2 regions of the Gordonia sp. 135 genome follow, and region 2 is predicted to be linked to the other one. Evidence: riboswitches for the same ligand, from Rfam matches in the RefSeq annotation. Region 2 holds a riboswitch; the other holds the start of a gene.

Region 1 (6,204 bases), 2.4 Mb from region 2:
CACCGTTCGCGCCGCGCGGCCCAGACATCGTCAGACCTGGGATCACACCGATCATCGACAGCTCGATACCCCGCCCGGTCTTGTCCCCGGCACGTCGCGGATCGGAGTACAGCTCGCCGCTGATGACATCCGGGTCGATGGTCACCATCACCGGGTTGCCGTCGTCGTCGAGCAACGGTTCACCGTTCTCGTCGATCGCGACGACCTCACCGGCCGTGCCGTTCCCGATCTCGGACAGCACGTCACCGGCCACACGGGCGCCCTGCGAGTACCCGGCCACGACGACGGGCTTGCCCTGGCACTGCGACTGGTAGCCGGCGATCGTCGACTTGGTCGCTGCGGTCCCCTGCGCGACGCTCGAGTCGTATCCCGTCGCACCCAGTGGCCACAGGGTCGTCGGATAGTCCGCATAGATGACCTGGTAGGCGTTGTCGCTGGCGTACGGCGAGTTCGGATCGGGCTGATTGTCGGGCCCGAGCCCTGTGTAGCGCTGTTTCACGCCGACGAGGTACTGCCCCTCCGGGTCGTTGGTGCCGCCCACGATGACGACCGCGCCCGCGCCGCACGAGTCCGCCTTCGCCTCGGGGACCCCGCCGACCAGGCCGAAAGACGCGGCCACCGCCACGCCGGTCGCGGTTGCGATCAGAAACGACGTCCGACGCGACCTGAGATGCTTCATTGCCTTCATGAGGCCCACTCCTCACCACACCCGGAAACGCTTCAGGGATGAAGAGGCGTCCTCCGCCGGGATTGACCCGAACGTTAGGGCATCGAAGCGAACCTGACAGGACGCTGAGAACTGCTAATGATCTTGTACTGGCGATTCACGCTGAACATCTACCGATTTCAACCGCTCGGAGGACACGCTCAGTACACGTTTCGGAACGCTGATGAGGAGTTCGATTCGGCGTGACCGGGAGGGTTCTCTGGCACTCACATCCGTGTTATATCCTTGTCGCCAGGTCATGAGTATCAGCGACAAGCCCCGGCTTGCTGATCGGCAACCCTCCAACCGCGGTGGGGTGCTCCGGGTGATGACCGGGTTGTGGGATCGCGGAAGCGAAGCCCCGGCAAGCGCGGGTCCGAAGGTCGGACCCCAACAGGGTCGAGTTTGGCCCTGCCGACCGTAGAAAGTGATCAACAGTCATGTCTGATGCCAACGAAGGCACCAATCCAGCCGACACGTGGAGCTTCGAGACCAAGCAGATCCACGTAGGCCAGGCCGCCGACGCAACCACGAACGCCCGGGCGCTGCCGATCTACCAGACCACCTCCTACGTCTTCAACGACACGCAGCACGCGGCGAACCTCTTCGGTCTCGCGGAGCCGGGCAACATCTACACCCGCATCATGAACCCGACCCAGGACGCGGTCGAGCAGCGGATCGCGGCCCTGGAGGGTGGCGTCGCGGCCCTGCTCGTGTCGTCGGGTCAGGCTGCCGAGACCTACTCGATCCTGAACATCGTCGAAACCGGCGGTCACGTGGTGTCGAGCCCGCGTCTGTACGGCGGCACCTACAACCTCTTCCACTACACCCTGCCGAAGCTGGGCATCGAGGTGAGCTTCGTCGAGGATCCCGAGGATCCCGCGTCGTGGCAGGCGGCCATCAAGGACAACACCCGAGCGCTGTACGGCGAGTCGATCTCCAACCCCAACAACGAGATCCTCGACATCAAGGGCATCTCCGAGGTCGCACACCGCAACGGCCTGCCGCTGATCATCGACAACACCGTCGCCACCCCGTACCTGATCAACCCGCTGGCCCACGGCGCCGACGTCGTCGTCCACTCGGCCACCAAGTACATCGGCGGACACGGCACCGCGATCGGCGGCGTGATCGTCGACGGCGGCACCTTCGACTGGCGCGTCCAGCGTGACGGTGAAGACCTGTTCCCCGGCTTCACCACCCCGGACCCGAGCTACCACGGTGCGGTGTTCGCCGACCTCGGCGCCCCGGCCTTCGCGCTCAAGGCCCGCGTCCAGTGGCTGCGCGACACCGGTGCCGCCATCGCACCGTTCAACGCCTTCCTGCTCGCCCAGGGCCTCGAGACCCTGAGCTTGCGCATCGAGCGCCACGTCGCCAACGCGCAGAAGGTCGCGAAGTTCCTCGAGGGTCACGCGCAGGTCGAGTCCGTCGCCTACGCCGGCCTCGAGTCCTCGCCGTGGTACCAGCGCGGCCAGGAACTCGCCCCCAAGGGCCAGGGTGCGATCATCGCCTTCGAGATCAACGGCGGTGTGGACGCGGGCAAGAAGTTCGTCGACGCCCTGAGCCTGCACAGCCATGTGGCGAACATCGGCGACGTCCGTTCGCTGGTCATCCATCCGGCCTCGACCACCCACAGCCAGCTGACCCCCGAGGAGCAGCTCGCCGCGGGTGTCACCCCGGGCCTGGTGCGCCTGGCCGTGGGCATCGAGGGAATCGACGACATCCTGGCGGATCTCGAACAGGGCTTCGCAGCCGCCAAATAGGACAGGTGAGGCAGTTTTGTCGGTGAGTATCGACCTGAACGCGCAAGCGTCTGATCAGCCCGACTGGGAATCGGTCCCGGACGGGAAGCTCGTCGGCATGAGCATCGGCTCGCTGCCTCTCGACAGCGGTGAACGGATCGACAACGTCACCCTGGCGTTCCAGCGCTGGGGGACGTTGTCGCCGTCCCGCGACAACGTCATCCTCACCCTGCACGCACTCACCGGCGACTCCCATGTCACCGGTCCCGCCGACGCCGAGCACGAGACACCCGGCTGGTGGGACGGCCTCATCGGCCCGGGCCAGGCCATCGACACCGACGAGTGGTGCGTCATCTCGGCCAACGTGCTCGGTGGGTGCAAGGGATCGACCGGTCCCGGGTCTCTCGCCTCCGACGGTCGGCCCTGGGGATCACGCTTCCCGCAGATCACCGTGCTCGACCAGGTCCGCGCCGAGGTCGCGCTCCTCGACCGCCTCGGAATCCGCAGCGTCGGAGCCGTTCTCGGCGGATCGATGGGCGGGGCCCGCGCACTCGAATGGGCCATCGAATACCCGGAGCGCGTTCGCAGCGCACTGGTGCTGGCCGTCGGTGCCCGCGCCACCGCCGACCAGATCGGCATCCAGACCACTCAGATCGCCGCCATCAAGTCCGACCCGGCCTGGCACGGCGGCAACTACCACGGAACCGGCCAGACGCCGCTGACCGGGATGGGCATCGCCCGTCAGATCGCGCATCTGTCGTACCGCAGCGAGCCCGAACTCGACGAGCGCTTCGCCAACGAACCGCAGGGCGACGAGCAGCCGCTGCTCGGCGGCCGGTACGCCGTCCAGAGCTACCTCGAGCACCAGGCGTCGAAGCTGATGCAGCGCTTCGATCCAGGCAGCTACGTGGTGCTCACCGAGGTCCTCAACCATCACGACGTCGGCCGCAACCGCGGCGGCGTGCAGAAGGCGCTCAACGAGTGCAAGGTCCCGGTCATCGTCGGCGGAATCGACTCGGATCGCCTGTACCCGTTGCGGTTACAGGCCGAGCTCGCCGAAGAACTGGGCAACTGTGTCGGCGGTTTGCAGGTCGTGCGCTCCGACACCGGACACGACGGCTTCCTCACCGAGTTCGACGCCATCAGCGACCTGCTCAAGCGCACGGTCGAGCTCGCTCGCCGCGACGCCTGACTTTTCGGATCCTCCCCGGTCTGAAACCGGCCGTCTGCGCTCAGCGCGGGACTGGTACCGGGGTACTCGACGACGCCGGTGGTGCCGTCCGCACGGCTCCGGATTCCGGTGTCTCTTCGCGAGGCGCTGACCCCGACGACCGATTGGGTACCGATCTGTTCGGTGTCGGCGTCAGCGGCGGCGGAGCCGGCGTGGTGTTCCGCGGCCGGATCTCCTTGGGCAACAGCGTCGGCGGGATCGGGGGTGTCGAGCCCGGCGCGAACGGCAGCGTCGGCCACGGGAACGGCGACAACGTGCGTGTGCTCGTCCCGGTCGACGGCGCGGTCGGCGGCAATTCGGTGGTGGCCCAGCCCGGCTGCTGGTTCCACGCCGGCGGCTCAACCGGTTGCAGCGGTTGGGTGGGCTGCTCGTAGGTCTGCTCGACCGGCTGGTCCGGGATCTGCGTCACCGGGGCCGAGGTGGTCGTCGGCGCCGGCTCGGAGCTCCGCTCGCTCGTCGTGGCGGCGGCGGGGACGCTACTCACCGTCGACGACGGCTCGGTGATCTGACGTTCGGCGAACGAAGAGCTGACCGCATAGACGGTGATCAGGGCCGCGGCGATGATCGCGCCCGCAACCGCGAGCGGTGTGGCCGACAGCCACTCGCGCTGCCGTTGTCCGCCGATGAAGGCGAGCCGGGTTGTGCCCGAATAGGTTTCGCCGGCCAGAAGAGCCGCACCAGTCGCCGCGACCAGTTCCGGGGTCGACGGGCAGACCGTGTCGAAGTCGTGGCCGCGGGCCAGGTCGCGGACCGCAGGGAGATTGGCGAGACCGCCGACGAAGACCACCGCATCGGGGTCGACTCCGCGGGCGGACGCTTCGGCGACGTATCGGTCGAACACCTCGCGCGCCTCGCGGACCATCGGCGCCACCGCGTCCGCCACATGGGATTCGGTCAGCGCGACCCGCCCGGCACCGCCCGGGAGTGCCACCGAGGGACCGCCGGACCCCGAATGTCCGTAGGAGATCTCTTCTTTCGCCGTCCGGCAGGCGCTGAGCAACTCGCTGCGACCGGCGCGGGTGCGCGAGGCGTCCCCGAGCGACGGATTGTCGGCGGTGAGGTTCGCGGCGATGGCACGGTCGAGACGACGTCCGCTGAGGACCGTCGAGCGTTCCACACCCGTGATCCGGCGACTGCGCGGATCGACGGTGTAGATCGACATGCCGGTGTCGCCGCAGTCGACGACGACGGCGGTGGAGAATCGATCGATCTCGCCGGTGTCGGCGAGGTAGGCGACCACGGCCTCGTCCTCGGCGACCAATCGGATCTGGCGACGGGGGCCGCTCCCCCGCGATCGCAGGTGGCGTCGTTGAGCGGCGGTCCGGGCAGCCACTCCGATCGGACCCACCCGGGCGCCGGCCTCGCGGGCGGCGCCGAGCATGACGTCGATGCCGGCGTTGACGCGGCCCGCACCGTCGAGACCGTCGGTCGGGTCGACGTCGATGACGCGGGAATCCACCACGCTGCGGCCGAGATCGTCACGCGTCAGCAGGACGTAGTGGATCATGCCGGCGCCTGCCGACACGCCCATCGACGTCGCTTCGTTCACATGGTCATCGGTCGGTGTTGCGGTGATACGTACTCCAGCGGTCGGTGCGTCTGCCCCAGCGTCGTACTCGGTGCTGCTCGGCAGAGAGTTGCCTGGTCAGGCGCGACCACTCGTTCTGAAGGTCACGCTCAGGTCTCTATTGTAATCAATCCGTGCCCAGAGAGTCGATCGATGTGGCGAGCCAGAGCATCACACCGCCGACCGTCGCCATCACCGATACGTCGAACAATTTCCCTCTGACCTGCAGCAATCCCGCCTGAGACGACGGGATGAACGCACGGAGCAGCGCTCCGACGAGAAGCGCCGCACCGAACACGAAGGATCCGCGTCGCCATCGGTCGAACATCACGAGCAGGGCAGCCGCCAGGACACCCAGCATGACCAGCAGGTACGGGATCTGAACGAGAACCGCACGCACCCCCCGCACCGGCTCGGGCCCGGGCTCGGCATCGTGATGTCCGTCACCCGAGGCCGGCGGCCGCAACCGATTCGGATCCGACGAGGGCAGATCCGCTCCGGTGGGACCGACGCGCGGCTCGTCCGGGCTCACGCCGTGCCGCCGCCCTCAACCCCGGCGACGGCGCCGGCAGCGGCCTGCTGGGCGGCGAGCTGCTGCTCGGCCCGTTCGACGACGTTGACGAGCAGGAACGCGCGCGTCAGCGGTCCGACGCCGCCGGGGTTCGGCGAGACGTGTCCGGCGACCTCCCACACGTCGGGATGCACGTCGCCGACCAGGCCCTCGTCGGTCCGGCTGACGCCCACGTCGATGACCGCGGCACCCGGCTTCACCATGTCCTTGGTGATCAGATGCGGCACGCCGGCGGCCGCGACGACGATGTCGGCGCGCTCGACCTCCGACCGGAGATCCGCGGTGCCGGTGTGGCAGAGGGTGACCGTGGCGTTCTCGCTGCGGCGCGTCAGCAGCAGACCGATAGGCCGGCCGATGGTGACACCGCGACCCACGACGGTGACGCGG
Region 2 (6,204 bases):
AGCAGCGAGCGCGCTCGCTGGGCCCCCCGCAGGGTCTCGCGACGCACGACGATCGGGAAGGTCTGGGCGACGACATCTCCCGCGATCGCGACCTGGAAGCCGGGACGGCCGATGGTGACGGCACTGCGCGGAGTGTCGAGTTGGATGGTCATGCGGGGTACCCCTCGTCGAGTTCTGGTCGGTCGGTGGTCGGTGGTGGCGCAGAGCGTGCCGAGCGCGTCGAGCAAGCGGTCGACGTCGTCAGAGGTGGTGCCCGCACCGAAGCTCGCGCGGACGGCCCCTTCGGGATGACCGAGTCGCTTGAGCAGCGGGTGGGCGCAGAACTTGCCGTCCCGCACCCCGATGCCGTGCTCGCTGCTCAGGTATTCGGCCACGGCCCGCGGGGCGAAGCCGTCGACGGTGAAGCCGGCGATGCCGACGCGGTCCTTCGAATCGGTGAAGATCTGCAGGGGACGTACGCCGTCGATGCGGGCGAGGCCGGCGTCGAGCCGTTCGCAGAGCCGTAGTTCGTGGAGGCCGATGGCCTCCGGCCCCAGCTCGGCGAGCGCGGTGCACGCCTCGGCGATCGACACGGCGCCGAGCACGTTCGGCGACCGGCCTCGTGGCGGGCGGCGCCGGTGTGCCAGGTGGTCCCGGCCGAACTCTCCTCACCGCCCAGTTCGACGTCGGCGGTCGCTCCCCCGCCGGCGAGGTACGGGTCGGCGGCGTCGAACCAGTCGGAGCGTCCGATCAGGACGCCGGCGCCGAACGGGGCGTAGGCCTTGTGACCGGAGAACGCCAGATAGTCGATACCGTGGCTGACGATCGAGATGGGGCGATGTGCGACGAGCTGCGCCGCGTCGACCAGGATGCGTGCGCCGTGGCGATGGGCGATCGAGGCCAGCCTGCTGATCGGGAGGACCTCACCGGTGACGTTCGACGCGGCGGTCACCGCGAGCAGCGACGCCGGCTCGGACGCGAGCTCCGCCTCGATCGCGACGAGGGTGTCCTCGATCGTGGCGCGGGCGGTGACCACGCGAGCCCGGTTGCGACCGTCCTTCGGCGCACACCACGGCAACAGGTTGGCGTGGTGCTCGATGTCGAGGACCACGACGTCGCCGGGCGTGATGTGGGCGGCGAGGTTGATCGCGTCGGTGGTGTTGCGGGTGAAGACGACGGAGTCGTCGACGCGGCCGCGGACGAAGCCGCGCACGGTCTCGCGGGCGGCTTCGTACCGGCGGGTGGTGACCTGCGAGAGGTGGCCGGCGCCGCGGTGCACGCTCGCGTACTCGCCGAGGGCCCCGGCGACCTGCGCGGCGACCGACGCCAGCGCCGGGGCACTCGCCGCGTAGTCGAGATTGGCGTAGCCGACGCGGTGTCCGGCGGCGACGGGAACCTGCGCATCCGCGCCGACGACCGGCGCCAGCGCGGGGATGAAGGGTGCCCGGTCGGCGATGGCGGCGGACACCACGGCAGGGGTCGGGCGGACGGTTGTGACGGGTGCCGAAAGCACAGCAGTCATGACAAGAGCTCCTCGAGAATCCACACTTGCCGCGTTCGGGTTCGAACGCAGCCAGGTCGTCACCCGGAGCACCCCACCGTGGAGGAGGGTTGCCGACCAGCGAGCCGGGGCTTTGTCACTGGCACTCATGACCTGCGACAAGGTTCGCGGATCCCGGCGAAGGGTGTCAATTTAGATTCACCGCGATTCCTAGTTAGGACAGGCTTACCTGTACCCTGGCTGTCGTGGCATCGAGTGAGGTCTTCGTGTTGTCGCGCCCGCACGGCACCGTGCGGGGCGAAGGGGTGGTCCGGTCGTTCACCGACGTCGACGAGGCATCCGCCGCACTGCGGGCGGGCGAGGTCGGGGCGTTGACCGGGGCGATCCCCTTCGACCTCCGCGACCCCGCGGCGCTGGTCGCCCCCGTCCGGCTCCGGACCGGCGAAGCACCGCTGCCCGGGACCGGGCCGCTGTCACGGCGAGCGGTGTCGACCGTGAGCCACCCGGCCCGGGATGAGCACCGCGAGCGCATCGCACATGCGGTCAAGCGCATCGTCGCCGGCGACGTCGGGAAGGTCGTGCTCGCACGCAGCGTCGACCTGGTGCTCGACGAACAGATCCGCCCGGCGGAATTCCTCGACGCACTCGCCGGCGGCAACGCCGACCACAACGCCTTCGCGGTCGACCTCGGCGCCGCGACGGGTTCGGGCTCGTGGTTGCTCGGCGCGAGTCCCGAAGCACTGCTGCGCAAGTCGGGATCGACGGTGACCTGTCATCCCTACGCGGGTTCGGCACCACGATCCGCCGACCCGGTCGTCGACCGTGCGACCGCCGCCGAACTGGCCGCCTCGACAAAGGACCTCGCCGAGCACGCCTTCGTCGTCGATCATCTGCGCGAGCGCCTGGGACATCTCTGCGACGACGTCGACGCGCCGTCGACCCCACAGCTCGAGTCGACCGGCGAGATGTGGCATCTGGCCACCCCGATCCGCGCGACGCTGCGCGACCCGGCGACCACCGCACTCGACCTCGCACTACTCCTCGGACCCACCCCCGCAGTGTGCGGCACCCCCAGTGACGTTGCCGCACAGATCATTCGAGACGTAGAGGGAGATCGTGGCTTCTACGCAGGCGCGGTCGGGTGGTGCGACGCCGCGGGCGACGGCGAATGGATGGTCGCCATCCGGTGCGCCGAACTCGCCGCCGACGGTCGGAGTCTGCGCACCTGGGCGGGCGGCGGCATCGTCGAACACTCCGACCCGCAGGCGGAACTCGACGAGACGCAGTTCAAACTACGGACCGTGTTCAACGCGCTCGGCACCCCCCTCGCGGACATCGTGAACTGACCCTCCGGTGAGCACGCCCTCCCGCGATCTCGCCTCCGACCACGAAGGTCGGCGTTATGGTCGATGAACGTCGGGGCGAAGGGGCCAGGGAGGCGTAGCGGATGCCTGCGGAGCGGTCGACAACCCGGAAGAGCATTCTGCCGATCATCTTCGCGCTGTCCCTGGCCTTCACGATCACGGCCGTCGATCCGCTGGTGCTGAGCCTGAATCTGCCGCAGGTGAGCCGGGAACTCGACGTCCCGCCCGCTGCTGTCGGAGTGCTGGGTGGAATGTCGACGCTGGTCATGGCCGCGTCCGTCCTCGGCGCGGGGAATCTCGGCGACTCGATCGGACTCCGACGACTCCTGATGTCCGGACTGGCCGTGGTCGCCGTCGCCGATGTGCTCGCCATGCTTTCGCCCGGGTATGGCTTTCTCCTGGCGATGCGCGTCGCGGCGGGCCTGGGCATGGCGGCCCTGCTCGGGGTATCGCTGGCCCTCCTCAAAACATCGGTGACCGAAGAGCAGCGACCGAAGGCCATCGGCATCTTCGTCGCCATCGAGATGGTTCTCTGCGGGGCGCTCCCCGCTCTGACGGGCTGGGCCGTGACGGGTCTCGGCTGGCGGTTCGTGTTCCTGGTCGCACCACTGCTTGCCGTGGTCTCGATGCTGCTGACGGCGAAGTTCGTTCCGGAGTCGCCACGTCAGGAGCGTGCGAAGCTGGACGTGATCGGCATCGTCCTGATCGGGGTGGCACTCCTGACCCTCGTCATCGGACTCGCGGCCGCCCAGAACGGTGTCCTCCGGCCCCAGGCCTGGCTGCCGCTACTCGTCAGCGTCGTCGGCGCGGTGCTCTTCGTCCGCCACGAACGGCGCACCCCCGAACCGGCGCTGGACCTGTCGCTGTTCGGCAACCGGACGTTCACGGTGGCGCTCGCCGCCGCCTTCACACTCAACTTCCTGATCGCGGGGCTCAGCATCGTCCTGGGGCAGTACGGCAGCAAGGTGCTCGCGCTGTCACCGCAGACGGTCGGACTGTTGTTCCTTCCCGGCTCGCTGCTGATCGCCGGCGCCCTGATCATGTCCGGGAGTCTGATGGAGAAGTTCTCGCCGAGACCGGTGATGGTCGCCGGTCTCGCGACCATGGCGGCCGCCGGGCTGCTGATGGCCGGCACGGTCAGCCCGATCATGGCGCTCTGGCTGCTCGTGATGTCCGTATGGCTGTACAACCTCGGGTCGATGGTGAGTTCCACATCCGTGTCGGAGACGGTGCTCTCGCATGCGCCGAGTGGGCAGTCCGGAACAGTGGCCTCGGTGCAGACGGCCTTCGGGATGACGGGCTACGCGTTCGGGCCCACCGTGTACCTGCTCCTCCTGAATGTGTTCTTCGAGCGTGAATGGCTCGCCGACAGCGAACAACGGGGCCTGACGGTGACACAGGGACAAGAGGCCGTCGACGCCGCGCGTAGCGCAGTGGCGCGGAGCCCGGGTGGCGTCGGATACGACCCGAACCTGCTACAGCAAGTGGGCGGCCTCGACCTCGGAGCGGACTTCTCCGACGCCGTGCGACTCACCATGCTGACCGTCAGTGTCCTGCCCATCGCGGTCGCGCTGGCCGCACTCAGGTTCCGTCATGAGCGTCCCGCCCGGGCGGCCTGATGGGCATGGGCAGGAGAGCCTCGTGCGCGGGCTCAGCCGAGCGCCTGATCCAGATCCGCGAGCAGGTCGTCGATGCCCTCCAGCCCGACCGACAGGCGCACGACCGCGTCACTGAGACCGATCGCGGCACGCCCCTCGGGCCCCATCGCGCGGTGCGTGGTGGTGGCCGGGTGGGTGATCAGCGACTTGGAGTCACCGAGGTTGTTGGAGATGTCGATGACCTGCAGCGCGTTGAGGACCTCGAAGGCGCGCTTCTTGCCGTCGATGCCGTCGTGGTCGTTGAGCTCGAAGGTCACCACGGTGCCGCCACCGGACATCTGGCTCTTGGCCAGCTCGAACTGCGGATGCGACTGCAGGAACGGGTATTTCACCCAGCGGACCCGCGGGTCGGCTTCCAGGAACCCGGCGATGCGCAGCGCCGAGGCCACCGAGGCGTCGACACGAAGGCGCATGGTCTCCAGGCCCTTCAGCAGGGTCCAAGCGTTGAACGGGCTCAGCGCCGGGCCGGTGTGGCGCATCAGCTGCTGCACCGGGCCCTCGATGTACTCCTTGGTGCCGAGGACGGCACCGCCCATGACGCGACCCTGGCCGTCGATGTGCTTGGTACCCGAGTAGACGATGACGTCGGCACCGAGATCGAGGCCGCGCTGCAGCAGCGGGGTCGCGAAGACGTTGTCCAGCACCACCTTCGCGCCCGCGGCATGCGCCAGTTCGGACACCTTGGCGACGTCGACGAGCGTCTGCATCGGATTGGACGGGGTCTCGAAGAAGACGGCGTCGGCCGGCTTCGACAGTGCACGCTCCCACTGTTCGAGGTCTTCGCCGTCGACGAACTCGGTCTCGACACCCCAGCGCGGCAGGATCTCGTTGCACACCACGAAGCACGAGCCGAACAAGCTGCGGGCGGCGACGAGCCGGTCGCCGGCCTTGAGCAGGGCGCCGAGCGCGACGAACACCGCGGCCATGCCGCTGGCCGTCGCGAAGCAGGCCTCGGCACCTTCGAGCTGACGCAGCCGCTCCTGGAACATGTGGACCGTCGGATTGCCGTACCGGGAGTAGACGAACCGCTGGTCCTCGCCGGTGAAGGCGCGCTCGGCGGCCTCGGCGGAGTCGTAGACGTATCCGCTGGTCAGGTACAGCGCCTCGGTGGTCTCGTAGAAGCCGGAGCGGGCGAGGCCACCGCGGACGGCGATGGTGTCGGGTGAAAGACCCTCCGGCAGTTCACGACCCACGGACAAATCAGGACTCACGATTGCCTCCACGGCAGATTCTCGGCGCGCCATCCCGACGCACCTCGATGGTCGTTCTCGTCGAGGGCACCCTCGAACCCGTCGACCACGTTGTAGGCCTTGCCGATTCCGTCGGCGGTCGCCGCCTCGGCCGCACCGATCGAGCGGTGCCCCGAGCGGCAGAGGAAGATGACCTCGTGGTCATCGGTGACCCCGGCGCCGCGCAACTGTTCGACGAACTGCTCGTTCCGGCGCCCCTCGGGGAACGTCGTCCACTCGGCGAAGATTGTCCGCTTGCCGAGCACCTCGAGGTCGGGGACGCCGACGAAGGACCATTCGGCCTGCGTCCGACAGTCGACGAGGACCGCGTCGGGATTGTTCTCGAGCTTCTCCCACGCTTCCCGCGGGGTCAGGTCGCCGGCATAGGTCATGAGGAGCACACCTTCCATTCGCCGTTCTCGCGCACCACGATCGTCTCCACGACCTGCTTGGCATCGGCCTTGTCCTTATAG

The links. A riboswitch is a leader RNA that binds a small molecule or an ion and turns the genes downstream of it on or off. The one in region 2 is predicted to bind S-adenosylmethionine.
Region 1: linked by a shared signal. The riboswitch ahead of GKZ92_RS08190 (bifunctional o-acetylhomoserine/o-acetylserine sulfhydrylase) and the one ahead of GKZ92_RS19125 (aminotransferase class V-fold PLP-dependent enzyme) in region 2 are both predicted to bind S-adenosylmethionine.

What each region holds. Positions count from the first base shown of each region.
Region 1 covers NZ_CP046257.1:1,778,945-1,785,148, reverse strand. Annotated here, with positions in the region: gene GKZ92_RS08195 (cutinase family protein) at 1-688, opposite strand, end outside; SAM riboswitch class IV at 962-1,083, shown strand; gene GKZ92_RS08190 (bifunctional o-acetylhomoserine/o-acetylserine sulfhydrylase) at 1,147-2,469, shown strand; gene metX (homoserine O-acetyltransferase MetX) at 2,486-3,640, shown strand; gene GKZ92_RS08180 (Hsp70 family protein) at 3,681-5,210, opposite strand; gene GKZ92_RS08175 (DUF3017 domain-containing protein) at 5,374-5,607, opposite strand; gene GKZ92_RS08170 (bifunctional methylenetetrahydrofolate dehydrogenase/methenyltetrahydrofolate cyclohydrolase) at 5,775-6,204, opposite strand, start outside.
Region 2 covers NZ_CP046257.1:4,226,923-4,233,126, forward strand. Annotated here, with positions in the region: gene GKZ92_RS19120 (hypothetical protein) at 1-152, opposite strand, end outside; partial or broken gene GKZ92_RS19125 (aminotransferase class V-fold PLP-dependent enzyme) at 149-1,501, opposite strand; SAM riboswitch class IV at 1,519-1,634, opposite strand; gene GKZ92_RS19130 (isochorismate synthase) at 1,747-2,826, shown strand; gene GKZ92_RS19135 (MFS transporter) at 2,928-4,463, shown strand; gene GKZ92_RS19140 (O-succinylhomoserine sulfhydrylase) at 4,496-5,746, opposite strand; gene GKZ92_RS19145 (rhodanese-like domain-containing protein) at 5,710-6,123, opposite strand; gene GKZ92_RS19150 (Rv0361 family membrane protein) at 6,120-6,204, opposite strand, start outside.